Regions from separate parts of the Daeguia caeni genome, predicted to be linked through region 1. Evidence: predicted binding sites of a transcription regulator. Region 1 holds the regulator's gene; the other holds the start of a gene.
The links. Region 1 encodes PhoB, which activates phosphate uptake and scavenging genes when phosphate is short. Its sites were predicted from a motif close to TGTCATNNANCTGTCAT; they were not measured.
Positions count from the first base shown of each region.

Region 2: the regulator PhoB is predicted to act here: its motif matches at 4,690-4,706, upstream of ACFO1V_RS00375 (YdcH family protein).

Region 1 covers NZ_JBHSEL010000125.1:114,130-126,533, forward strand. The annotation lists gene ACFO1V_RS14750 (aminopeptidase) at 1-482, opposite strand, end outside; gene ACFO1V_RS14755 (cell wall hydrolase) at 647-1,570, opposite strand; gene phoB (phosphate regulon transcriptional regulator PhoB) at 2,191-2,877, opposite strand; gene phoU (phosphate signaling complex protein PhoU) at 3,037-3,759, opposite strand; gene pstB (phosphate ABC transporter ATP-binding protein PstB) at 3,846-4,667, opposite strand; gene pstA (phosphate ABC transporter permease PstA) at 4,683-5,999, opposite strand; gene pstC (phosphate ABC transporter permease subunit PstC) at 5,999-7,480, opposite strand; gene ACFO1V_RS14785 (PstS family phosphate ABC transporter substrate-binding protein) at 7,630-8,679, opposite strand; gene ACFO1V_RS14790 (solute carrier family 23 protein) at 9,012-10,295, shown strand; gene ACFO1V_RS14795 (YbaN family protein) at 10,350-10,763, opposite strand; gene ACFO1V_RS14800 (septal ring lytic transglycosylase RlpA family protein) at 11,337-11,693, shown strand; gene ACFO1V_RS14805 (transglutaminase-like cysteine peptidase) at 12,021-12,404, shown strand, end outside.
Region 2 covers NZ_JBHSEL010000001.1:65,382-77,785, reverse strand. The annotation lists gene ACFO1V_RS00405 (DUF1036 domain-containing protein) at 1-14, shown strand, start outside; gene pyk (pyruvate kinase) at 11-1,447, shown strand; gene ACFO1V_RS00395 (tetratricopeptide repeat protein) at 1,522-2,241, opposite strand; gene ykgO (type B 50S ribosomal protein L36) at 2,313-2,438, opposite strand; gene ACFO1V_RS00385 (5-(carboxyamino)imidazole ribonucleotide synthase) at 2,664-3,749, opposite strand; gene purE (5-(carboxyamino)imidazole ribonucleotide mutase) at 3,752-4,240, opposite strand; gene ACFO1V_RS00375 (YdcH family protein) at 4,328-4,531, opposite strand; gene ACFO1V_RS00370 (YdcH family protein) at 4,962-5,141, shown strand; gene ACFO1V_RS00365 (MFS transporter) at 5,257-6,504, opposite strand; gene ACFO1V_RS00360 (DUF1192 domain-containing protein) at 6,632-6,823, opposite strand; gene ACFO1V_RS00355 (NAD(P)H-quinone oxidoreductase) at 6,994-7,995, shown strand; gene ACFO1V_RS00350 (DUF1013 domain-containing protein) at 8,128-8,814, shown strand; gene ACFO1V_RS00345 (helix-turn-helix transcriptional regulator) at 8,886-9,587, opposite strand; gene ACFO1V_RS00340 (hypothetical protein) at 9,594-9,770, opposite strand; gene ACFO1V_RS00335 (SDR family NAD(P)-dependent oxidoreductase) at 9,987-10,778, opposite strand; gene ACFO1V_RS00330 (propionyl-CoA synthetase) at 11,019-12,404, opposite strand, start outside.

The DNA of each region.
Region 1 (12,404 bases):
ACAAGTGCTGCCCAGTCCGGGTTTGGATAGGAAACAATGTTCCAGTTGATGTCAAAGCCCGCGATCTTTTCCAGAGCCGGCTGATAGGCCTTTGAATTGGCGCGGTTGGCGCGCGCAACCTTGGCCGGATCCTGGCTGGAAAGCAGCATCGGATTGTCGGCCGCAATGGCAAGCCGTGCCGCCCCTTCGCTATAGGCCTTGGCCATGCCTTCATAGAGCCAGCTTGCTGCTCGATCAAAGCTTGCATCAGGCGCATTCTCAAACCGCGCCAGCGCAATCTGATCATCGGCGAAAAATGGCGTCACCAGACCAGCACCCGCCTTATAGGCATGTTTGGCAATAAGCCGCACCAAAGGCAGCGCCACAACCGGCGCGGTCACGACCAGATCCTGCCCTTCCTTCAGCTGCAGGCCGACACGAACTGCAACCTCCGCCAAACGATCAAGTTTCACGGGATCAATGACTGGCTTATCACTGGACATCTGACTGCACTCTCCTGGAAGAATCACCTGGGAAGAAAAACTGCGGCAGTCTAGATCATGTATCCCATGGGTGGGAACCGCTTTTGCAGGCGCCCATGTGCGAAGGCTGTACATGGCCCATCATACAGCCATACATCATTACTGAAAGGCAAAGGTCCGGCAGATTATTCAGGCCGATCCTGCTGCAGCAGGAAAGCGCCAACAGCATCGGCCTGCTGCTCGTTCACGAAACCAAGGGAAGCCGTCTGGGTGAGCGCATGGCGATCATGCGCCGCCTGGTGATATGCCAGCGCGATCTGCTGCGCATTGAGCGTATTCGGCTGCGGTGCTGTCTGCGCCTGCTGCTGGACAGGAGCGATAGCAGGTGGCTGTGCTGCTGCCTGCGGCTGCGCCGCAATTGCCGTGTTTGCAGCGGTTGCCGCGGCAGGCGTTGCGCTCTCTGCCATGGCGAGCTGAACATTTGCTTCAGGTGCCGTGTCGGCCGCATGCGTGGTCACGTCATAAGACGGGCCTTCCGGCGTTGCCGGCGTCTGCGGCGTATAGGCAAGCGCCAGATTATATGGCGTATCCGGCACTGGCGACTGCAGCGAGCCATCCCGATTGCGCTTTTCATAGAAGGCATTGCCGCCTGCAACCAGCACATAGTGCATGTTGCGATAGGGGAATTTCAGGCCGGCCGTATGGAAGAACATCGCGTTCTTCAGCTTCGGATGGCGCTGGCCTTTCAAAATCGCATCGGCTGCCGCGCGCACTTCAGGAAGGCGCGATGAATCCATCTTGCGGGTGAGGACACCCGGCGCAAACTGGTTTTTCTGACCGACAACACCACAGATCGTATCCGGATATTTGTCAGAATGCAGACGGTTCATCACCACCGTGCCAACAGCCAGAAGCCCATCGGGGCTGGAACGGTTTGACTCGAAGAACATCGCGCGCTCAAGGCATTCGCGATCCTTGGGGGTGTAGGTATAGGTCTTGACGCCGTTGATCGTCTTCACATGGCTGGCAGAAGCTTCTCTCTGCGTTTTGGTCTTGACGCCTGTCGTCGTGCACCCTGTCACGACAAGCGGAGCCAGCATCAAGGCCATCAGAACCGGAAGTTTCCACCTGCCAACGTATGTCAACGGTCTTGCCTCTTAAATGTGATCCCTGTCGTCAGCCAGCTGGCGCTTGAAGACAGGCCGCAACATGCCCGGACAAGGAGCCAATCAGTTAGACGAAGATGTTTCAGGTCATCGATAATCAATGACAAGGTTTGTAAATTTTTAGGCCAAAAAAAGGCAAGACGTCAAATTCTGCCCGACTGTCCTGGTGCGGATGCGCCAGAATCAAAATGCCCCTTCAAACGGAAACAGCAAAGCCAAGCCGTTCAAATATATTAATAAATTATTAACAATTACATTCAATTTTCATAAGCTCTTGATTTAATGAAAAACATTTCTTCCTCTGCACAGTCAAAACCTTGCCTTATTTTCCGAATGCCTCAACTATTCTCATTTACAGCGGTTTTGCACCTTCATTCCGCACAGGATGACCAGGTTTGCCAGTCCGCACAGGCAAATCCTTCAACTTTGCGCAACACGATGTAACACAGTGTGACAGGCGAGATCAGAGCATGAACATGGGGATGTACATCCCGAATCGGGCCAAATGAAAAGCACGCCGCCCTTGCGGAAGCGCCCCCCGGAACATGAAATGCCAGAATCGGTCAGCCGAAGGAATAGCCAGCCCCGCGCACGGTGCGGATCGGATCGCCGCCGGAGCCAATATTGAGCGCCTTGCGCAGACGACCGACATGAACATCAACCGTGCGGTCATCAACATAGATATCCGGCCCCCACACGCCATCCAGCAACTGGCTGCGCGAGAACACCCGGCCGGGCGCCATCATGAAATATTCAAGCAGGCGAAATTCCGTCGGGCCAAGTCGTATTTCAATGTCATTGCGATAAACACGATGCTGCTGGCGATCCAGAACAAGGTCCCCTACTTTCAGCACATGGGACAACAGGCCTGGATTGGCCCGGCGCAGCATTGCCTTCACGCGGGCGATGAGTTCCGGTGTCGAGAAGGGCTTGACGACATAATCATCCGCCCCAACACTTAATCCCCGTACCCGCTCGCTTTCCTCGCCGCGTGCCGTCAGCATGATGATGGGCAGGCGTTCTGTTTCCGGCCTCTGGCGCAGACGACGGCAAAGCTCGATGCCGGAAACGCCCGGCAGCATCCAGTCGAGAATAAGCAGGTCTGGCACATTTTCCCGCAAGGCAATTTCCGCCTCATCGCCGTGCAAGATGGTTTCAACCTGATAACCCTCGGCCTCAAGATTGTAACGCAGCAAAACGCTTAAAGCCTCTTCATCTTCAACGACAGCAATTCTGGGAATCCGAGACATTTCATCCTTCCCGTTAGCACCATGGCCCGTTTCGTCTGCAAATGCGCTGCATGGCGCAGGCCAGCACGAAGGGGTTTCAAGATAAGCAATCCCGTCTCGCGGTTCCAATCGAACCGCGATGATTGCCCGTCAGACTGCATTCAATTGCGCCGGATCGCCTTAAGGCTTACGGCTTTCGTCCACGACAATACCGTGGCTCAGATCTTCCTTCGGACGTTCAGCCGGCATTTGCGCACCCGTCACGATATAATAGACCGTTTCGGCAATATTGGTCGCATGGTCGCCAATGCGTTCAATATTCTTGGCGCAGAAAAGAAGATGCGTGCAGGCAGAAATATTGCGCGGATCTTCCATCATATAGGTCAGGAGCTCGCGGAACAGCGAGGTATACATTGCGTCGATCTCGTCATCGCGATCGCGCACAACATTGATCTGCTCGATCGAGCGTGAGGCATAGGCATCAAGCACTTCCTTGAGCTGGGCCAGCGCCAGTTCCGCCAGCGCCTCCAGACCGCGATAGAGCTTGACCGGCTGGCGCGATTCAGACACCGCAGCCACACGCTTGGCTATGTTCTTGCCGAGATCGCCGACGCGTTCGAGATCGGCCGAGATACGGATCGCACCAATGATTTCCCGCAAGTCCACCGCCATCGGCTGACGCTTGGCGATGATAGTCACGGCCCGATCATCGATCTCACGCTCACTGGCGTCCAGGATCAGGTCATCGGAAATGATGCGCTGCGCCAGCGCATTGTCGGCATTGACAATGGCCGCAACCGACTGCTCGACCATACGTTCGGCATGGCCACCCATTTCAGCAATCTTGTGAGCCAGGAACTTCAGTTCCTCGTCGTATGAACGAACAGTGTGTTGGGACCGCATGTTGGACCTCGTATGAACGGAATGGAAACCTTTTGTTTGTCGCAGTTCCGGATGGAAAACCGGTTCCCACTTTTCCTGGAACTGCTCTAGCCGAAGCGGCCGGTGATATAGTCCTGGGTGCGCTTTTCCGTTGGCGCGGTGAAGATCATTTCCGTATCCCCCACTTCCACCAGATGGCCGAGATGGAACATCGCAGTGCGCTGTGAAACACGTGCGGCCTGCTGCATGGAATGTGTCACGATGACGATGGTATAGTTCTGGCGCAGCTCGTCGATCAGCTCTTCCACCTTGGCGGTGGCGATCGGGTCAAGCGCCGAACAGGGTTCGTCCATGAGAATCACTTCCGGGCTCACTGCAATGGCGCGCGCAATGCAAAGGCGCTGCTGCTGGCCGCCCGACAGGCCGGTGCCGGCATCATGCAGACGATCCTTGACCTCATCGAACAGGCTTGCCTTCTGCAGGCTGGTGACGACGATTTCCTCCAGATCAGCCTTCGACTTGGCCAGACCGTGAATGCGCGGGCCATAGGCCACATTTTCAAAGATCGACTTCGGAAACGGATTCGGTTTCTGGAACACCATGCCAACGCGGGCGCGCAGTTCCACCACGTCGATTTTCGGATCGTAAATATCTTCATCATCGAGCGTGATCCGCCCCGTGACGCGGCAGCCCTCAATCGTGTCATTCATGCGGTTGAGCGAACGCAGGAAGGTCGACTTGCCACAGCCCGAAGGGCCAATGAGCGCCGTGACCATGCGCTCCGGAACATCCAGATCAACGTCAAACAGTGCCTGCTTTGTGCCGTAAAATACGGAAACCTTCTCACCACGCATTTTGATTGCAGGGGCGTTGTCGGTCATTTTATCTCCTGCTGCTTTATCGAGAGAGCGTTCAGTCATCAGATTCATCGCTTCGTCTCCCGTCTACCAGCGGCGCTCAAAGCGGCGACGCAGAATGATTGCGCTAATGTTCATCACGGCAAGGAACAGAAGCAGCACAATGATAGCGCCAGACGTGCGCTCCACAAAGGCGCGTTCTGCTTCATTGGCCCACATATAGATCTGCACCGGCAGGGCCGTGGCCGGATCCATCGGGGTGGCGGGAATATCGGCCACGAAGGCCACCATGCCGATCAACAGCAGCGGCGCCGTTTCGCCCAGCGCATGCGCCAGACCGATGATCGTGCCGGTCAGAATGCCGGGAGCGGCAAGCGGCAGGACATGATGGAAGACCATCTGCGTCCTGGACGCGCCAAGGCCGAGTGCGGCAGCGCGAATGGATGGTGGTACGGCGCGCAAGGCAGCACGCGTGGCGATGATGATCGTGGGCAGCGTCATCAATGTCAGCACCAGACCGCCGACAAGCGAGGCCGAGCGCGGCAAGCCAAAGAAATTGATGAAGACGGCAAGGCCAAGCAGACCAAAGACAATCGACGGTACCGCTGCCAGATTGTTGATATTGACCTCGATCAGATCGGTAAACCGGCTCTTCCTGGCAAATTCCTCAAGATAGATCGAGGCGGCCACGCCAATCGGCAGGGACAACACCAGAACAATCAGCATCATGTAGAAAGAGCCAACCAGAGCCACGCCAAGGCCGGAAGTTTCCGGGCGGCTGGAAGCACCAAAGCCGAACAGGCCCTTGTTGAAGGCCTGATACATTGCGCCTTCATCTTTCAGCTTCTTCATCCAGGCAATCTGGCGATCCGAAACCTTGCGATTGGCTTCCGGCACGGAAAGATCAATCTGTCCCTTGAAGGCAGAATCGATATTGGCTGCAGCAAGCACCGGAATGGTCTGGGTGGTGCCGATCAGATCAGGATTATTCATCACCATCTGGCGCAGCTGGACGCGCACGCCATCAGAATAAAAGCGGCCAAGATCACGCATGGCCATGCGGTCGTTCTTGTCCACGCCCAGCCTTTCAGCCAGTGCATTGCGGACAAGCTGCGGATAATTGGCGGTGATCAGCACATTCGGATCAGTGGTGCGCTGCTTTTTCGGATCAATCACCATTTCGTCAATCCTGACGGCGAGATCGATCGTCGTCTGCCAGAAGGCGCTGTAGCCTTGCGAGAAAACCGACCACAGCAGGGCGCACAAAAAGAAGACGCCAACCGAAATGGCGGCAATTCCGTACAGGCGGAAGCGACGTTCAGCGGCGTAACGGCGCTTCAGACCGATATCGCGACGCACAGGCTGCGCGGCCTGACCAGCGGAGGTGAAGGTCGTATCGGTCATTATTCGTACTGCTCCCGGTATTTGCGCACGATATAGAGCGCAAAGATATTCATGATCAGCGTCAGGACGAAAAGCGTGATGCCAAGGGCAAAGGCAACCAGTGTCTGCGGCGAGTTGAACTCAAGGTCACCCGTCAGCTGATTGACGATCTTCACCGTAATGGTTGTCATCGCTTCGAACGGATTGATGGTCAGGCGTGCCGCGACACCTGCCGCTAGCACCACGATCATCGTCTCGCCAATGGCACGCGAGGCCGTCATCAGCAGCGCGCCCACAATGCCCGGCAAGGCCGCAGGCAAAACAACGCGCTTGATCGTTTCCGATGTGGTGGCGCCAAGCCCAAGCGAACCATCACGCAGGGAACGCGGTACCGCGGTGATGATGTCGTCAGACAGCGACGAGACAAACGGGATCAGCATCACGCCCATGACCAGACCTGCAGTCAGCACGCTTTGCGCCATGATGAAGCTGTGGCCACCGGCAATCGCGGCACTGAGATCGCGCAGGAAAGGGCCGACCGTTACCAGCGCAAAAAAGCCGTACACAATGGTCGGAATGCCGGCCAGCAATTCCAGCACCGGTTTGACCACCGAGCGCACCTTGGGCGAGGCATATTCGGCCATATAGATGGCCGAGAACAGGCCGATCGGCACCGCAAACAGCATGGCGACAAAAGCGATGTAAAGCGTTCCTGCCAGAAGCGGCAGAAGTCCGAACTGGCCAACCGCACCGGCAGACCCTGCCGCGGCAAAACGCGGATCCCAGACCGTGCCGAAAAAGAAATCCGCAAAAGAAACCGTCTGGAAAAAGCTGATCGTCTGGAACAGCAGGGAGAAGATGATGCCAATCGTCGTCAGGATGGCAACGCCAGAGGCGGCAATCAACCCCCACAGCATGATGCATTCGACATTGTTGCGCGCGCGCATGCGCCGTCTGATCGTGGACAGACCAAAGATCACGCCTGCGACTGCAATGACCAATGCGATGGCCGCACCGATATTGCGCGCGACACCGGTGGCCCTTTTGATATAGAGGGCAACCGGAACCATATAGTCCTGCCCCTCGCTGGCAAGGGCAACCCCCTTGCGGGCAAGAAGCTGACGGACATCCGTATAGTTGGCCGGCAAATTTTCCAGCTCGGCTGGCGTCAGGCGCTCCAGCCCCTTGGCAAGGCCACGCACCATGCCAAGCTGCAGGCTGCGGCTGTTGGCATTTTCGCTCTGCACCGCATCGGGCAACTGGCTCGTTGCACTGTGCTCGATATAGACTGAAGAAGCGATGGCCCAGATGGCCAGAAACACAATCGCCGGAAGGGCGGATACGGAAAAAACCCACCAGCCATGATAATGCGGGCGGGAATGCATCTTTTCTTCACCAGAGCGGGCAGAGTGTCTGTCCAGGGCGACGGCGCGCTGGCGTCCCAGGAAAAACCCGACTAAGCCGATCGCAACGACACTAACAAGAACCAAAAAGAAGGACATTCAATTTCCTCGGTTGTCCTTTGCGGCTTGACCATTTGCGCATTGTGGACGGGAGGTCAAGCTCCGCGCAGTGCGCGCCTCACGTCTTATCGCACAAACCCTGAAGTAAAAGAATGCGGAGGCTGGATACCCCCGCATTCCACAACAGTTCAGTTTTTGATTTCCAGAATCCTGCCTTCTGCAAAATTCACACGCTGTTCCTCACGTTCCGCATCTGGCGCAGGCACAAGACCATAATCGGCCAGCGGACCATCTGGTCCCACCATCTGTTCGGACAGGAAGAAATCGACGAATTCCTTCAGTCCCGGAACGACACCCAGATGCGCCTTCTTGACATAGAAATAGAGCGGACGGGAGACGGAATATTCACCGGAAGCAACCGTTTCAGCCGATGGTGTTACGCCATTGATTGTGGCCACACGCAGCTTGTCGGCATTGTTTTCAAAGAAATAGAGGCCAAAAACACCAATGCCGGTCTTGTTCGAACCAATGCGCGCCAGCGTTTCGCTATAGTCGCCATCAATATCGACCGCCTTGCCATCCTTGCGCACGGCAATGCAGGCTGCTGCGGCTGCCTTGTCATCAAGGCCGGTCTTCCTGATTTCATCCAGTGCGCCGGAGTGTTGGCAGCCTTCGGCGAGAACCTTTTCCTCAAAGACTTCGCGCGTGCCGTGCTTTTCACCCGGAATATAGGCGGCAATTTCCCAGTCCGGCAGATCAGGGTTAACCTCGCTCCATCGTCTATACGGATTATCAACCAGCTTGCCATCGATGACCAGCCGGGCCGCCAGCGCCTTGTACACATCTTCCGGCTTCAGGTTCCATTCCGGCCCCTTGGCGTCTGTTGCAAAGACAATGCCGTCATAACCGAAACGAACTTCCTGAACCTCCTTCACGCCGGCATCGATGCAGGACTTCAGTTCGCTGTCCTTCATCGGGCGCGAGGCATTGGCAATATCGATGGTGTTTTCACCAACGCCCTTGCAGAATTCCTTGATCCCAGCACCTGAGCCCCCGGATTCCACGACCGGCGTCTTGAAGTCGGGATAGATTTCACCAAAAGTCTCGGCCACAATCTTGGAATAGGGCAGAACAGTCGAAGAACCGGCAATCTGCACCTGCTCGCGCGCGCTGGCTGAGGAAGCCGACAGCACGGCAGCAATTGCAAATGCTGCAGTCGTGGAAATCATCATCTTCATGAGCGAATGCTCCTGTTTGAAAATCTGTGACGACCCGACAAAGACGCCATGTCGGCTGGCCTTGTGCCGGCCCTGTCGTCGCCAGTCTTCTAACTGCTCAATATTACAGTCATGTGACAGTAATATAACAGCTTTGTATCAAGGCTGGATGACATGATCTGGCCGGCAAAATGAATGACGGGGCTGATGTCGGTTCGCGCACGGCAATTTCCCGCCGGTCAGTGTCTCAACGCAACTCAGGTCGATATTTTAATCACAATGCACTCTGGCCACTAGCTGTTCCCACAAAATCTGGATAATTGCCATGCGACAACCTGAAACGAGAGGGGCCTATGTCCTATTTTCCCAATTGGCGTCTGACCAATAACAGTACCGTCATGCCCGATGAACGCCTTCCTGCCGTTCCAGCGGCTGCGATGGGCATCCAGCATTTGCTGGCCATGTCCGGCTCGACCATTGTTGCGCCGCTTCTGATGGGTTTTGACCCCAATGTTGCCGTCTTTTTCTCCGGCGTCGGCACGCTTCTGTTCTTCATCATCACCGGTGGCCGTGTTCCTAGCTATCTTGGCTCGTCCTTTGCCTTTATCGCCGTGGTCATTGCCGCCACGGGCTATGCAGGCAGCGGCGCCAATGCAAATATTGCTGTCGCTCTTGGTGGCATCATTGCCTGCGGCGCGCTCTATGCCGTGATCGGCCTTGTTGTCATGGCGATCGGCACAAGATGGGTGGAAAAGCTCATGCCACCAGCCGTTACCGGCGCGATCGGCGTTTCGATCGGCCTTAATCTGGCACCTGTTGCCGTCGGCCAGCTCAAGGGCACCGGCGCGCACATGACCATTGCCTTTCTGACGGTTCTGTTCATGGCGCTGATTTCGGCCTATGGCCCGCTGGCCACCAAACGTATCGCCGTGCTGCTTGCACTGCTGTTTGGCTATGTGCTGGTGCTGATCCTCGGCAATGGCCTCGGTCTGGTTCCGGGCATTGAATTTGCCGCTGTCGCCGCCGCACCATGGTTCGGTATGCCGAACTTTACCGCGCCTGAGTTTTCATGGCCGGCAATCACGCTCATTGCCCCGGTCGCCCTTGTGCTGGTTGCAGAAAATCTCGGTCATATCAAGGCGCTTGGCTCGATCACCGGCTACAATATGGATCGCTATATCGGCCGTGGCTTCCTTGGCGATGGTCTGGCAACCATGATCTCAGGTGCTGGCGGCGGCACGGGTGTGACGACCTATGCCGAAAATATCGGTGTCATGGCGATGACCAAGGTCTATTCGACCCTCATTTTTGTCATTGCGGCCGTTATAGCCATTCTGCTCGGCCTCTCACCGAAATTCGGCGCGATCCTGCAGACCATTCCAGCCCCTGTGCTGGCCGGTCTTGCCCTTGCTGTCTTTGGCCTGATTGCCTCTGCGATGGCGCGCATCTGGATCGAAAACAAGGTCAATTTTGCCGATCCGCGCAACCTGTTCACGGTTGGCGTTGCCCTGATACTGGGTGGCGGCGACTTCACCCTGAACATCGGCAGCTTCGCGCTTGGCGGCATCGGCACATCGACACTGGCAGCTCTGGTTCTCTATCAGCTGCTCAGCATTGGCCGCCGCGACGAAGCCTGATCAGGCAAAGATATGCCGACATGAAAGGGGCAGCTAAAGCCGCCCCTTTCTGCTTCACGCATTTGGCCGTGACAGAACATAAAGCGCAGAAGCCAGCATGAAGATGGCAACCGCAATCGCAAGCCAAATACCCGGATGCGCACCCCACCAGAACAGGCCATAGCCCAGAACCATGCCGCAACAGGCGTAAAACTTTGCGCGTGGCGGTATGGCTCCGCGTTCACGCCACTTGATGATCAATGGACCAAATTGCGGATGCGCCAGAAGGCGCGCTTCAAACCTTGGTGATGAACGCGCAAAAAACCAGGCAGCCAGAATGATGAAGATCGTCGTCGGCATGACCGGCAGAAAAGCGCCGATAATGCCAAGCATGAGCATCAGTACCCCAAGGCAAAAATAAAGCGCCCTCGCTGTCGATGACAGGACAAGCAGGCTTCCGTTTCCGGTTCTCTTGCGGGGCTTGTTCAGCGCCTTACTCCATCGGCATGTTCAATCAGCAACCAGTCTCTGGAGTTATAGACACTCGCCGCAGGCGATGAAAGCTGGCTTTTCAGGCGCCCCGCACAACGGGATCCGCAGAATGGTGCCCTGTCAAAATGACCATTCAGGCGCACACTCAACCAAAGGTTGGTAAAAACCCTCAAAATGGGCACATTTTGACAACTTGCGATTCATGCGCCAAAACTTGAGCTTCAAATAATTTTTGCATGTCTGAAAGGCGCGCACGCCGTGCATCAAAGTTCTGAGCGCCGAACCAACTTTCCGATTGCATCGATTCCAGACACGCAACAGCAGAATCTTAAAAAGCAGTAAACTGTTTTACACAATCAAAAACATCATATTCAAAATATTCATCAAAAAACCTTGAGAATCAAAGTAATTTTCATACAGTACAGTACATCCTTCTGCTCACGATATATATCGAAAAGTCTAACAATATTCTCAATCGAACCACATCGAGGCCATATTTAGATTCCAGTTGGCACGGGTCTTGTTCAGGACATCTGCACAGACACCCCGTCAACAACGCATGGAATTGGTATGACCTTCAAAACCCGTATCGCTATGCTCGCCCTTGCAGTCTCCGGCATGATCTCGGTCTCGGCAATTGAAGCCTCAGCAGCGCAATGCGGTAGCGCCTCCTGGTACGCTCTCAACTCCCGCACCGCCTCTGGTGAACGCATGAACCCGCATGGCCTTACCGCCGCCCATCGCACCTTGCCATTGGGCAGTAAAATCAAGGTCACCAATCAGAAGAATGGCAAGTCGCTGGTCGTGCGCATCAATGATCGCGGCCCATTCATCAAGGGTCGCGTGCTCGATCTCTCAAAAGGTGCAGCCAGCCGTCTCGGCTTCGTCGGCGCGGGTCATACAAAGGTCTGCTTCACTCCGGCCTGACGGGCAGAAGCCTTTTACGCATGCCTTGATCCCAAAACAGGCCCACTTTTGGGAGGCATGACTTTTTCTGCGCATGCCTTGATCCCAAAACCGGGTTCCACTTTTGGGAGGCATGCGCGTCATCCACCTGAACAAATCCATCACACTTCTTGCCGGCTGTGAAAAAACACAGCCGGTTTTCCATTCTGGATTGAATCCTCTCTGACCTACACGCATTAACCATTAGTTAAGAACCTGGTGGCCGACCACCTGATCCGAATTGACTCGGCAACCCTTTCGACATTAACTTTTCGTTAATAATTGGCATCTGCCTCAAGGGTATTGAGTATGTTTTGCGTTGGTCACTCAATCCGGAAAGTGAAAGCTGCAATGGCTGTTGCAGCAACGATGCTGTTTGCTGGCTTTACTTGCGACGCCAATGCCAGCGCCTTCATGCAGACCGGAAAGATCACCTCGCAGCCCATTGGCCATTATGAATTCTGCAAGCGTGAAGCCGAAGCCTGCTCTGTGGTCAGCACCGATACACGGCCACTGAAACTCACGCCAGAAAACTGGCAACTCATTATCGAAATAAACCAGTTTGTGAATGACAGCATCAATCCGCTGACCGATATGGAAATTTATGGCGTCGAGGAATTCTGGGCTTATCCGACCACGGCCGGCGACTGTGAAGACTATGTGCTGTTGAAGCAGCGCGAACTGGGCAATGCC
Region 2 (12,404 bases), on a different contig from region 1:
CGAATAGCCAATGAAGCGCAACCGCAAGGTCAAGATTTTAGCAACCCTTGGCCCGGCTTCCAGTGACGAAGCCATTATCCATAAGCTGTTCGAGGCGGGCGCAGACGTGTTCCGCATCAATATGAGCCATGCCGATCACGATCTGATGCGCACGCTTGTCCGGCGCATCCGCAATGTCGAAAAGGCTGTTGGTCGTCCGATCGGCATCCTCGCCGATCTGCAGGGGCCGAAGCTGCGTGTCGGCAAGTTCCGGGATGGCAAGGCTGATCTCGTTCCGGGGCAGACCTTTACCCTCGACAACAATGAGGAACTGGGCGATGAGACGCGCGTTTTCCTGCCGCATCCGGAAATTCTGGAAGCCGTGCAGCCGGGCGACCGCCTGCTGATCGATGATGGCAAGCTGCATCTGGTGGCGGAAGACTGCGATGGCAAGTCGATTCGCTGCAAGGTTGTGGCGGGCACGCGCATTTCCGACCGCAAGGGCGTCAGCCTGCCGGATACGACACTCGGCGTTGGCGCGCTGACCGACAAGGACCGCCGCGATCTTGATGCCGTCTTGCAGGAAGAGGTTGACTGGGTGGCCCTGTCGTTCATCCAGCGGCCGGAAGATCTCGTCGAAGTGCGCAAGATCTCGCAGGGCAAGGTCGGCCTGATGTCGAAGATCGAAAAGCCGCAGGCCGTGGCGCGTCTGGATGAAATCATCGAGCTTTCCGATGCGCTCATGGTGGCGCGTGGCGATCTGGGCGTGGAAATGCCGCTGGAAAGCGTTCCGGGCATCCAGAAGCAGATCACGCGCCGTGCACGCCGTGCCGGCAAGCCGGTGGTTGTTGCAACCCAGATGCTGGAATCGATGATCAGCGCGCCGGTGCCAACGCGCGCGGAAGTCTCCGACGTGGCAACGGCTGTGTTTGAAGGTGCGGATGCAGTGATGCTGTCGGCCGAATCGGCCTCCGGCCAATATCCGGTCGAAGCCGTGGCAACGATGAACCGCATTGCCGAAAAGGTCGAGCGCGAGCAGACCTATGCCAGCATCATTGATGCGCAGCGCGCGGTTCCGGAACCGACGGGCGCGGATGCGATTTCGCTCGCCGCACGCCAGATTGCCGAAACGCTGAAGCTTACGGCCATCGTCACCTATACGGCGTCCGGCACGACGGGTCTGCGCGCGGCGCGCGAGCGGCCGCAGACGCCGATCATCTCATTGTCGCCAGTGGTGGATACTGCACGCCGGCTTTCGCTGGTCTGGGGACTGCATTGCGTGGTCGCCGAAGATGCGAGCGACCTTGAGGATATGGTCAACCATGCCTGCGAAATCGTCCATCGCGAGGGGTTCGGCAAGGCTGGCGACCGCATCATCATTACCGCTGGTGTGCCGTTCGGAACGCCGGGGGCAACCAATATGCTGCGCATTGCCTATATTGGCGCAGATGGCCAGAGTGGCATCTGAGCAGGCAGGAACTGCGTATCGGAAGAGGGCGCCGACGGCGCCCTTTTCATTGGCGCCAATCCGGAAGCCTGAAATCACGTGCGGGTGTCGGTGAGTTCGTCGGCCAGATCGCTGTAGTTTTTCTGCACTTCACGCATCATCGGATAGACATCCAGCGCCTTCTGATAGGCTTCCAGCGCCCGTTGTTTGAGGCCAGTGCGGCGCAAAATCGTTGCCATGCTGGTCAGCGCATCGAAACGGCGTGGTTCGAGCTCCAATGTGCGATTAATGTCGTACATGGCGTTCTGGTAGTCTTTTTGCAGGAAATAGACCGTTGCACGCCGGTTCCATGCTTCGGCATAGTCCGGGGCAAGCGCGATCGCCTCATTGAGGAAATCAAGCGCCGAGGCATAGCGCTTTTCCACCATCGCCTTGGTGGCCCATTGCATCAGCAGATCGACTGTCGCGCTGCCGGATCGTGACCAGATCGTCTTGATCTGGGCAGCAATGGCCAATGCCTTGGCATCGTCGCGTTCACGGCGGAGCCTGACAAAAAGCGAGTCCAGACGTTCTGCGACTGTCTGTTCGGTCAGGGATGTTTCCGCGTTCCGGGAAGCGTCGTCGCTGGGCGATTCTGCCGGTTTTGCGCTGGCCTTTGCGGCTTCATCGGCAGGCATGTCTGTTTGCGGCGCTTCGGGCAGGGGAAGCCCGCCCAGCGGTGCGTCGGGATAGGGTGCAGCATCATCTTCCTGCGCCAGAGCCGGCGCTGAAAGCAAAAGGGCGCAGAGCGCCAGACATACAAAAACGTTCCGCATGCACCTAATGTTTATCAAGTGATGCGGAACGTCAAATGCAAAAGCATCAATCAGATCGAGCCGTGTCAGGATCAGCCCTGACGAGCCTTGTAGCGTGGGGCGCTCTTGTTGATGATGTATACGCGGCCCTTGCGGCGGACCAGCTGGCAGTCACGATGACGGGCCTTAAGCGCTTTAAGCGAGTTCTTGATCTTCATGTCAATCACCGGTCTGGTTGGCCCATCGACAGGACATGCCGCCGGGCTGCAATAAAACAGGCGCTCAAGGCGCCGAATGGTTACAGGCAAGGAACTTGCCCGAAGGGTTGGCCGAAATACACAGGAATTCAGGCGAATGTCAACTCCCGAAGAGCAGATTCACAGGCAGTTTGCCTGAAATTCCGGGGCGGAGGCGGGAAGCAGTCAGATTCCCGGCCTCATGCTTTACTGGCGCGGCGTGATGCGCGTCACATGGCCCATCTTGCGGCCGGGGCGGGCTTCCGCCTTGCCGTAAAGATGGAGCACGGCATTCCTTTCGGTGAGAATCGCCGGGACAGAATCAACATCATTGCCGATCAGATTCTCCATCACGCAGTCGGAGTGCCGTTCCGTGTCGCCAAGCGGCAGGCCGGCAACGGCGCGGATATGCTGCTCGAACTGCGAGATGGCGCAGGCCGCTTCCGTCCAGTGGCCGGAATTGTGCACGCGCGGGGCAAATTCATTGGCAAGCAGGGTGCCATCCGGCAGCACGAAGAACTCCAGTCCCAGCACGCCGACATAATCAAGAGCATGGAGCAGCTTTTCTGCTGCGGTGCGCGCGGCAAGCGCGGTTGCGTCGGAAATATTGGCCGGAATGGTCGAGGTCGACAGAATGCCGTCCTTGTGGACATTCTCGGCAATGTCGAAGAAGGCGACATTGCCATTGCTGTCGCGCGCGGCAATCACCGACACTTCACGTTCAAAGGCAATGAAACCTTCAAGAATGGCTGGCGCATGTCCGATGGTTTCAAGCGCTGCGCGCGCCTGATCCTCATCCAGCGAATTGAGCCGCACCTGTCCCTTGCCGTCATAGCCAAGGCGGCGGGTTTTCAGAACGCCGCGTCCGCCGAGTGCGCCAAGGGCGGCGATGAGCGTTTCCAGGTCATCAACAACGCGCCAGGGCGCGGTTGCAATGCCGCTATCGTTGAGGAACTTCTTTTCGTTGAAGCGGTCCTGGGAGATTTCAAGCGCGGCCGGCGGCGGCAGGACAGGCCTTGTTTCAGCCAGCCTGTCGGCCGCACTGACCGGCACATTCTCAAATTCATAGGTGATGACATCACTCACCCTAGCCAGTTCTGCCAGGCCAGCAGGATCATCATAGGCGGCAACGATCTGACGATTGGCGGTCTGGGCTGCCGGGCAGTCGGCCTGCGGCTCAAGAATCACCGTGCGAAAGCCAAGACGGGCAGCGGCCATGGCCAGCATGCGGCCAAGCTGACCGCCGCCAATGATGCCAATGGTGGAACCGGGCTTGAGAGTTTGCCTTGTCATGATCAGACCTCGTCGGATGGGCGTTCGGCGACGCTTTCGGTCTGAGCCTTGCGCCAGTCATCAAGGCGGGTGGCAAGCACCTCGTCATTGAGTGCCAGAACGGCAGCGGCAAGAAGGGCTGCATTGACCGCGCCTGCACGGCCAATGGCCAGCGTGCCGACCGGAATGCCTGCCGGCATCTGAACGATCGACAGCAGCGAATCCTGGCCCGACAGCGCCTTTGACTGAACCGGCACGCCAAAAACCGGCAGCGGTGTCATGGCAGCAGTCATGCCGGGCAGATGGGCGGCGCCGCCGGCACCCGCAATCACGACCTTGAAGCCTTCCGCCTTTGCGCCCTTGGCAAAGGCGACAAGGCGGTCTGGCGTGCGATGGGCTGAGACGATACGTGCGTCAAACGAAACGCCAAGCGCCTCAAGAGTCTCGGCAGCATGGCGCATGGTTTCCCAATCCGACTGGCTGCCCATGATGATGGCGACGTCTGCACTCACACTTGCGATCCTTTTCAATATGGTTGGGAGGGTGAAAAACAAAGCCGGGCTGACCCGGCTCGGCTCTTGTCTGGTTGCTGTGACTGATCAGGCAATGATGTCCGGAATGATCTGGTCTTCCAGTTCCTGAAGTTTGTCCTTGATCGCCAGCTTTTTCTTTTTCATGCGTTGAATGCGTAATTGATCGCAGCCCACTTCGATCATCGCATTGATGGCTGCATCAAAATCCGCATGTTCCTGTTTCAGACGTGCGACGGCCAATCTGATTTCGGCCTGTTCCTGATCGGACATGCTGTGCGCCTCATTCGTTTGCAATGATTTTCAGGCATTGTCGTTTGCCGAAAACCGGCATTGTTCTGGCCCGTTTTGCGGCAAGCCCTTATCATATTTTTTGCGATTGGAAAATGCTACCACGACAAATTCGACTTTGTCGTGAAGTCATGTTTAACTGTCACAGTACCGTCATGAATGACCGGGCGCACGGCCGTCAGGATGGTACGGCCTGCACCATGCTGTAGGCAGCAAAGGGCAGGCAGATCTGCGTATCGACAGGACTGGATCGATTCTCGCCAAAATCGATGCGTAGATTGGCTCTGGAGGTGCCGCACCAGATCCACTGGAAGGGCGGCCTTCCTTGGGAGGGCAGGTGGTCGAATGACACCGATCGGCGCTTTCGCTAATCTGCCCAATGTTTGGGAAGATGATTTGAAGGAGATATGGAATGGCTATCGAATCCCATCTCGCCGCGCTTGAAAAGAAGCACGGCGCTCTGGAACGGGAAATTTCCGAAGCTATGGCGTCACCTGCGGTGGACGATCTTCATATTGCATCACTCAAGCGAAAGAAACTGGTGCTCAAGGAGCAGATTGAAAAGCTGAAAGCCGAAGCAACGTGTCACTGATCCCGGCAGGCAGGCTGGCGCTCAGACAGACCGTATTGAATGCCTGTCAGACTGACAGGCCATGACACGAACAGGCCGGGCGGCTGGATGACAGCCGCCGCAGGGCCAGAAGATTTCATCCTTCCTGATTCTCACCCTCTGCGCGCGGATCAAGCTTGACGAGTTCCGGCGTTGTCTGGCGCGGGGCAGGCACGCTCGTGAACTGATCCTTGGCCTCGCGGGGCGGGGCTGCGCGTTTGCGCGAGCGGAAAAGTGCGTAGACCGTGATCAGGATATGCGCAAGGGCGGTTACGGCAAACAGGCCGGATGGCCTGATTTCCTCCATCGCAGACGCTGCCAGAAGCGGCCCCAGCATCGTGCCGAAGCCATAAAGCAGCAGCAGGCCGCTTGAAACCTTGACGAAACTTTCCGCGCTCGCATGGTCATTGGCATGGGCAACGGCAACCGGATAGAGCGAATAGGCAAGCGCGCCATAGCAGCCGGCCATCAGGATGATGACATAGCCGCTTGCAGGTGAGATGAGGAAGATGAGCAGCCCGATGGCTGCGGCAAGGGCAGCAACACCTGCCAGAACGAATCGGCGATCGGTCAGGTCGGAAATGCGACCGACCGGAATCTGCATCAGCGCACCTGAGGCGATGGTGACGCTCACCATCAGTGCGATTTCAGCCGTCGAAATGCCGGATTGCGCGCCATAGACCGCACCCAGCGTGCCCCATGCGCCATTGGCGATGCCAATCAGGATGCAGCCGATGAAGGAGGCGGGCGAATTGCGATAAAGCGCCTTCAGGTCAAGTTGCACCTGCGTCAGCGGCTTGGGGCTGACGGCATTGGAAATGGCGGTCGGTATCAGGGCAAGACAGAAGAAAATGCCGGTCACCATGAAAAGATGATCCGAGCCGATGTCACCGGCGGCAACAAGCATCTGGCCGCTCACTGTGCCGCAATAGCTGACCATCATGTAAAGGCCAAAGATGCGCCCGCGTGTGGCATTGGTGGCGCGTTCATTCAGCCAGCTCTCGATGATCATGAAGGAACCGGCCATGACAAAGCCGGTAAAGGCGCGCAGGATGATCCAGCTTGTCGGGTCGATGAATATGCCGGTCAGAAGTGCGATGATGGCGGCAGAGGCAGCACAGCAGCTGAAGGCGCGGACATGGCCGACGCGGCGCACCAGGCGCGGTGCAAGCAGGCAGCCGGCGACAAAGCCGCCAGCCCAGGTCGTGCCGAGCATGCCAAGCGATGTGACGGAAAAATCCTCCAGCTGGCCGCGCAGCGGCAGAAGCAGGCTATGCAAGCCCGAAGCAATGAGTAGAAAGGCTGTCCCGCATAACAGGGCCAGCACCTGAATGTAGATACGCAATAGTCTGTTCCCGACGCTTGCAAGGCCTGCCTGCCGGTGCATTCAAGCTTGGCAGATGGTTGGATATCATCGAACGAAGCAGCCAACTTAGCGTAGTTCGATGGCAAACTGAATCAAGAATTATGTTCTAACGGAACAGGGCTTCTGCTGCGGCACGGCTATCGCCTTTCCTGGTGCGTTCGGCTTGCAGGCGGGCAATCTCGTTTTCAAGCAGGGCGATGCGTTGGTCGATTTCCGTGACCGACAGAAGCGAAAGCGCATCATCGCTGAGCACAAGGCTTTTCTGTTGTTTTGCAGCATCATCATCAAAATCACGCATGGCCGTCCTTCCTTGCCAAGGATGTGCAGGCAAAATGAGAAATCGTTGAACGGCTGAATCCTGACATATATATTTGTGAAAATCGATATGATTTCCCTCACCCGCCATCAGCATGGCGCCTGTCAAAAAGCCTTCGCGTAACTATCAGGCTATCATGGGAGCGTTTACAAATGCCGGCAGTGCCTTCAGTCATGACTGCGATCGAAATCAGCGAATTCGGCGGACCGCAGGTTCTGCGCCCGGTGGAACGGCCTGTTCCTGCGCCGGATGCGGGCGAATTGCTGGTGCGGGTGAAAGCTGCCGGGATCAACCGGCCGGATGTGCTGCAGCGCCAGGGTCATTATGCTCCGCCCCCCGGCGCCTCCGATATTCCGGGGCTGGAAATTGCCGGTGATGTCGTGGCAACCGGCGAAGGTGTCAGGCGCTTTCGGATTGGGGATCAGGTCACGGCGCTGCTTCCCGGCGGCGGCTATGCCGAATATGCGGTCGTGCATGAGACCAATGCGCTGCCGCTACCGCAAGGCTATGGCTATATTGAAGCTGCGGCCATTCCTGAAACCTTCTTCACGGTCTGGCACAATGTGTTTGAACGGGGCGGGCTGAAACAGGGCGAGACGCTCTTGGTGCATGGCGGAACCTCCGGCATCGGCACCACGGCAATCCAGCTTGGCAAGGCCTTTGGCGCGCATGTAATTGCCACGGCCGGCTCGAAGGAAAAATGCGATGCCTGTCTGAAGCTCGGAGCAGAACATGCCATCAATTACCGCGAAGAAGATTTTGTTGCCGCCGTCAAACAGGCAACCAATGGCCGGGGCGCAGATGTCATTCTTGACATGGTGGGCGGCGATTATGTCGACCGCAATTACAAGGCGGCGGCAGAAGACGGGCGTATCGTGCAGATTGCCTTTCTGAATGGTGCCAAGGCGAGCGCCAATTATGCCATTCTGATGACCAAGCGTCTGACCCATACAGGTTCGACATTGCGCAACCGTTCGGTCGAATTCAAGGCAGGGATTGCACGTGAACTTGAAACAAAAGTCTGGCCACTTCTGGCAAGCCGCCAGGTTGCACCGACGATGGACATGATTTTTCTGCTGAAAGATGCTGCCCTCGCGCATGAACGTATGGAAGAGGGCAGGCATATCGGCAAGATCGTGCTGGATCTTGATTGAATATGTGGCTCATGCCTGCGGCTTTCTTGCTCTGAGGAGAAAAAACCTATATATAGACCACGATTTCCCGGAATTTGTGGTTTTTCCCACGGCCCGCCCCACCGGAGCGGACGAACAAGAGGATTATATCTTATGGCCACCCAGCTTCTCATGCCGAAGGCTACGGCAGTCTGGCTTGTCGATAATACGGCATTGACCTTCGACCAGATCGCTGCCCTGTGCAAGCTGCACCCGCTTGAAGTGAAGGCAATTGCCGACGGTGAAGCATCGCAGGGCATCAAGGGGCTTGATCCGATCATTACCGGTCAGTTGACGCGTGAAGAAATCGCCAAGGGCGAAAAGGATCCGAACCATCGCCTGAAGCTTGCAGAACCAAAGGTGCGCGTGCCGGAAACCAAGCGCAAGGGCCCGCGCTACACGCCGCTGTCCAAGCGCCAGGATCGTCCGAATGCGATTCTCTGGCTGGTACGCAACCATCCTGAGCTGAAGGATGCACAGATTGCCCGCCTGATCGGCACCACCAAGTCAACGATCGAGCAGATCCGCAACCGTACGCACTGGAATTCGGCCAATCTGACGGCAATGGACCCGGTCACGCTTGGCCTGTGCTCGCAGATCGATCTCGACATGGAAGTCGAACGCGCAGCCCGCAACCGTCCGGCAATGCCGGAGGGCGACAATACGCTGCTGCCGGCATCGGCAACGGAAAACTTCGACTATCGCGACGAGTCGCCTGCCGAAGAAGAACTCGATGCCGACAAGATTTTCGCCAAGCTGTCTTCGCTGAAGAGCGACAGGACGAACGAAGACGAAGAATAGGATTGCCGGGCTTATGCCCGCCGCAGAACAGAACCCCGGAAGGCATCGCCTTTCCGGGGTTTTTCATCTGATCAGTCCCTGAAGGCGTTATATTCACTCATTTCCATCAGGCGGTAGAAATCAGACAGTGTCTTGCCGCGCTCGAGTCGAAAATGTCGTTCTGAAATGCTGGCTTCCATAATGCGGTCGGTGCGGAAGGTGCGAAAGGCATTGCGCAGCTCACACCAGCCGATCACCGTCCAGACCTTGCCCCAGAACCAGAGGCCAAGCGGGCGGATGTCGCGCTCGCTGTCACGCGATTCCAGATCACGGTAGCGGATGCTCAGAATGCAACGTTCATCAACCGCGCGTTCGACCATGTCGAGTATGCGGCGCTCTTCAATGCTGATGCTGGCGCTTGGCGAATAAATCTGCGTGCCGGAGACGCGGGCGCGTTCTTCCGGCGGCAGGACAGCCTCGATCTTCACCAGCGCTTCCTCGGCACCGCGTGCCATGGACAGGCCGCCCCAGGCGCGAATCAGCCTTGCACCGGCCACAAGTGCGACGATCTCATCGCGGGTAAACATCAGCGGCGGCAGTTCAAAGCCCTGACGCAGAATATAACCAACGCCCGCTTCGCCTTCGATCGGGACACCGGATGACTGCAGATCGGCAATGTCGCGGTAAATGGTGCGCTCGGAGACTTCCAGACGTTCGGCGAGCTTGCGCGCGGTGACAAGTCTGCCACCGCGCAAATACTGAACGATCTGGAATAAGCGGTCTGCGCGACGCATGCCTGCTCAATCTCCTTTCAGGTTGTGCTGTTCCAGATAGCGATCCGGCCAGCCCAGATCCTTGCGCAGATAGTCTGGTAAATGGTCAATGCTGTGCGCGACAGTCGCCATGCGGCGCCTTGCAACATGTCGGCGCCGGTAAGCCTTCAAGGCTGCGATGAGTGGTGCGATTGCCAAAGCCATGGCTACTCCCTCCTGTACGTGGCTTCCTGTTATCGCACTATCGCACAGCCCTGCTGACAGCCCGGTGTCAGGAGGAATGGCCATTGTAGAGCCAGATCCATGTGTGATGCAAACCTTGATCGTGTCCATCGGGAAAGCACCGCCGCCAAAGGATATGGGCACCTGAACAGACTGGCGTTTCCTGTCGCGCGCTTACGTGTGTGTTCTGGTTCGCCGTCAGATTCTCTGTGGCAGCTGGCCGGAAGCGCTTATTGCCATGAGCCCGCCATCGGCATAGAGAATTTGCCCGGTGACATAGCTTGCCTCGTCAGAGGCCAGAAATGCGGTAATGGCAGCAATCTCGTCAGGCTGGCCAATCCGGCCAAGCGGTGTCTGCGCGGCCAGTCTCTTGCGGTTTTCCAGGCTTGGATTGATGCCTTCCAGCATATTGGTTTCGATCGAGCCGAGGCCAATGGCATTGACGCGGATGCCCCATGGTGCCAGCGCCAGTGCCATGGATCGTGTAAGCTGGTTGAGCGCGCCCTTGGAAACGGCATAGGCCAGCTGATCCGGCACGCCAAAGACGGAATTCACCGATGAAATATTGATGATGGTGCCGGGATTGCCGCCTGCCTCGACACGTTCAACCATGCGCCGCGCCACAGCCTGACCGCATAGAAATGCGCCCTTGGTATTGACGCGCATGACGCGGTCGAAATCCTCTTCCTTGAGGTCGAGAAAGGCTGCTTGATGCGCAATGCCGGCATTGTTGACGAGAATGTCGATTTCGCCCAGTGCGGCGCTGGTCGAGGTGAGGAGATTGTGAATGTCGAGCTTGTCGCTGACATCGGCCACCATCGGACGCACCGTGCCATAAAGCGCAAGATCCCTGGCCGCGCGCTGCACGGCATCATGGTCAATATCGGCCAGGACAACGCGGGCGCCATCAACAAGCAGGCGTTTTGCAATGGCATGGCCGATACCTCTGGCTGCGCCGGTGACGATGGCGACCTTACCTTCAAGCTGCATTTCCTGTCTCCGTACCTTGCCGTGTACCGGCACGGGCATGTCTGCAAAACCTGCCGGGCCGGACGTGTGTTCAGACCAATAGACCATTTCCCGTGATCCAGTGAAATGGGAAATGTTCCTGCAGGCCGGTCAACAGGGTATTTTCAGCCATGCCTCCAGATGCCTTGCGGCCAAAGGCGCAAAGATCAGGGGCAAGGGCGGCCTCTGACATAAGCCGGCAGCCGCTCGTGCCGAGGTGCATCAGGCAAATGCGAGACCGATATGGCGCTCGCGCAAGATGGCGCTGATTTCATCCAGAATTGCCGGGTCATCGATCGTGGCCGGCATTTTCCATGGTTCGCCATCGGCAATCTTCTGGATGGTTGAACGCAGGATCTTGCCCGACCGTGTCTTGGGCAGGCGCTTGACGGTGATGGCGAGGCGGAAGGCCGCAACCGGGCCGATCGCATCACGCACCATGGCGATGCATTCCTTTTCCACCTCATGCGGATCGCGATCGATATTGGCTTTCAGCACGATCAGACCGCATGGCACCTGGCCTCTCAGCGCATCGGCAATGCCGAGAACGGCGCATTCGGCAACGTCCGGATGGCTGGCAAGCACTTCTTCCATCGCGCCGGTGGACAGGCGATGGCCCGCGACATTGATGATGTCATCGGTGCGCGCCATGATGTAGAGATAGCCATCATGATCCATATAGCCGGCATCGGCCGTCTTGTAATAGCCGGGGAACTCGTTGAGATAGGATTTCCTGAACCGCTCATCGGCATTCCACAGCGTCGGCAGGCAACCGGGCGGCAACGGCAGCTTGATCAGGATATTGCCAAGCTGGCCACGCTCGACCGGATGGCCCTCATCATCCAGCACATGGATTTCATAGCCCGGCATGCTGACTGTTGGCGAGCCGTAGCGGGTTTCAAGCAGGCCAAGACCAAGCGGATTGGCAGCAATGGCCCAGCCGGTTTCCGTCTGCCACCAATGGTCGATGACCGGGCATTTCAGCAGGTTTTCTGCCCAGTGAACCGTGTCGGGATCGGCGCGCTCGCCGGCCAGGAACAGGGCGCGCAGTCGTGACAGGTCATATTTGCGCACATGGGCGCCATCGGCATCTTCCTTCTTGATGGCGCGGATGGCGGTTGGCGCGGTGAACATCACCGCGACATTGTGCTCGGCGATCACGCGCCAGAATGTGCCGGCATCCGGCGTGCCGACCGGCTTGCCCTCGAACAGGACCGAAGTCGCGCCATAAAGCAGTGGCGCATAGATGATGTAGGAATGACCAACCACCCAGCCGACGTCGGAAGCGGCCCAGAACACCTGTCCCGGCTCGATGCCATAGACATTCTTCATAGACCATGTCAGCGCCACCATGTGGCCGCCATTGTCGCGTACGACGCCTTTCGGCTCGCCCGTCGTGCCGGAAGTGTAGAGGATATAGAGCGGATCGGTGGCCTTGACCGGCGTGCAGGGCACATGCCGGCCGCGCGCGGCATCAACGGCCGAACGGTAATCAATGTCGCGGCCCGGAACCGGTTCATGACCATGCTGCGGGCGCTGAAGAATGATGCAGTGCGGCACCTTGTGGCTAGCCTCGCTGATCGCCTTGTCGAGCATGTCCTGATAGGG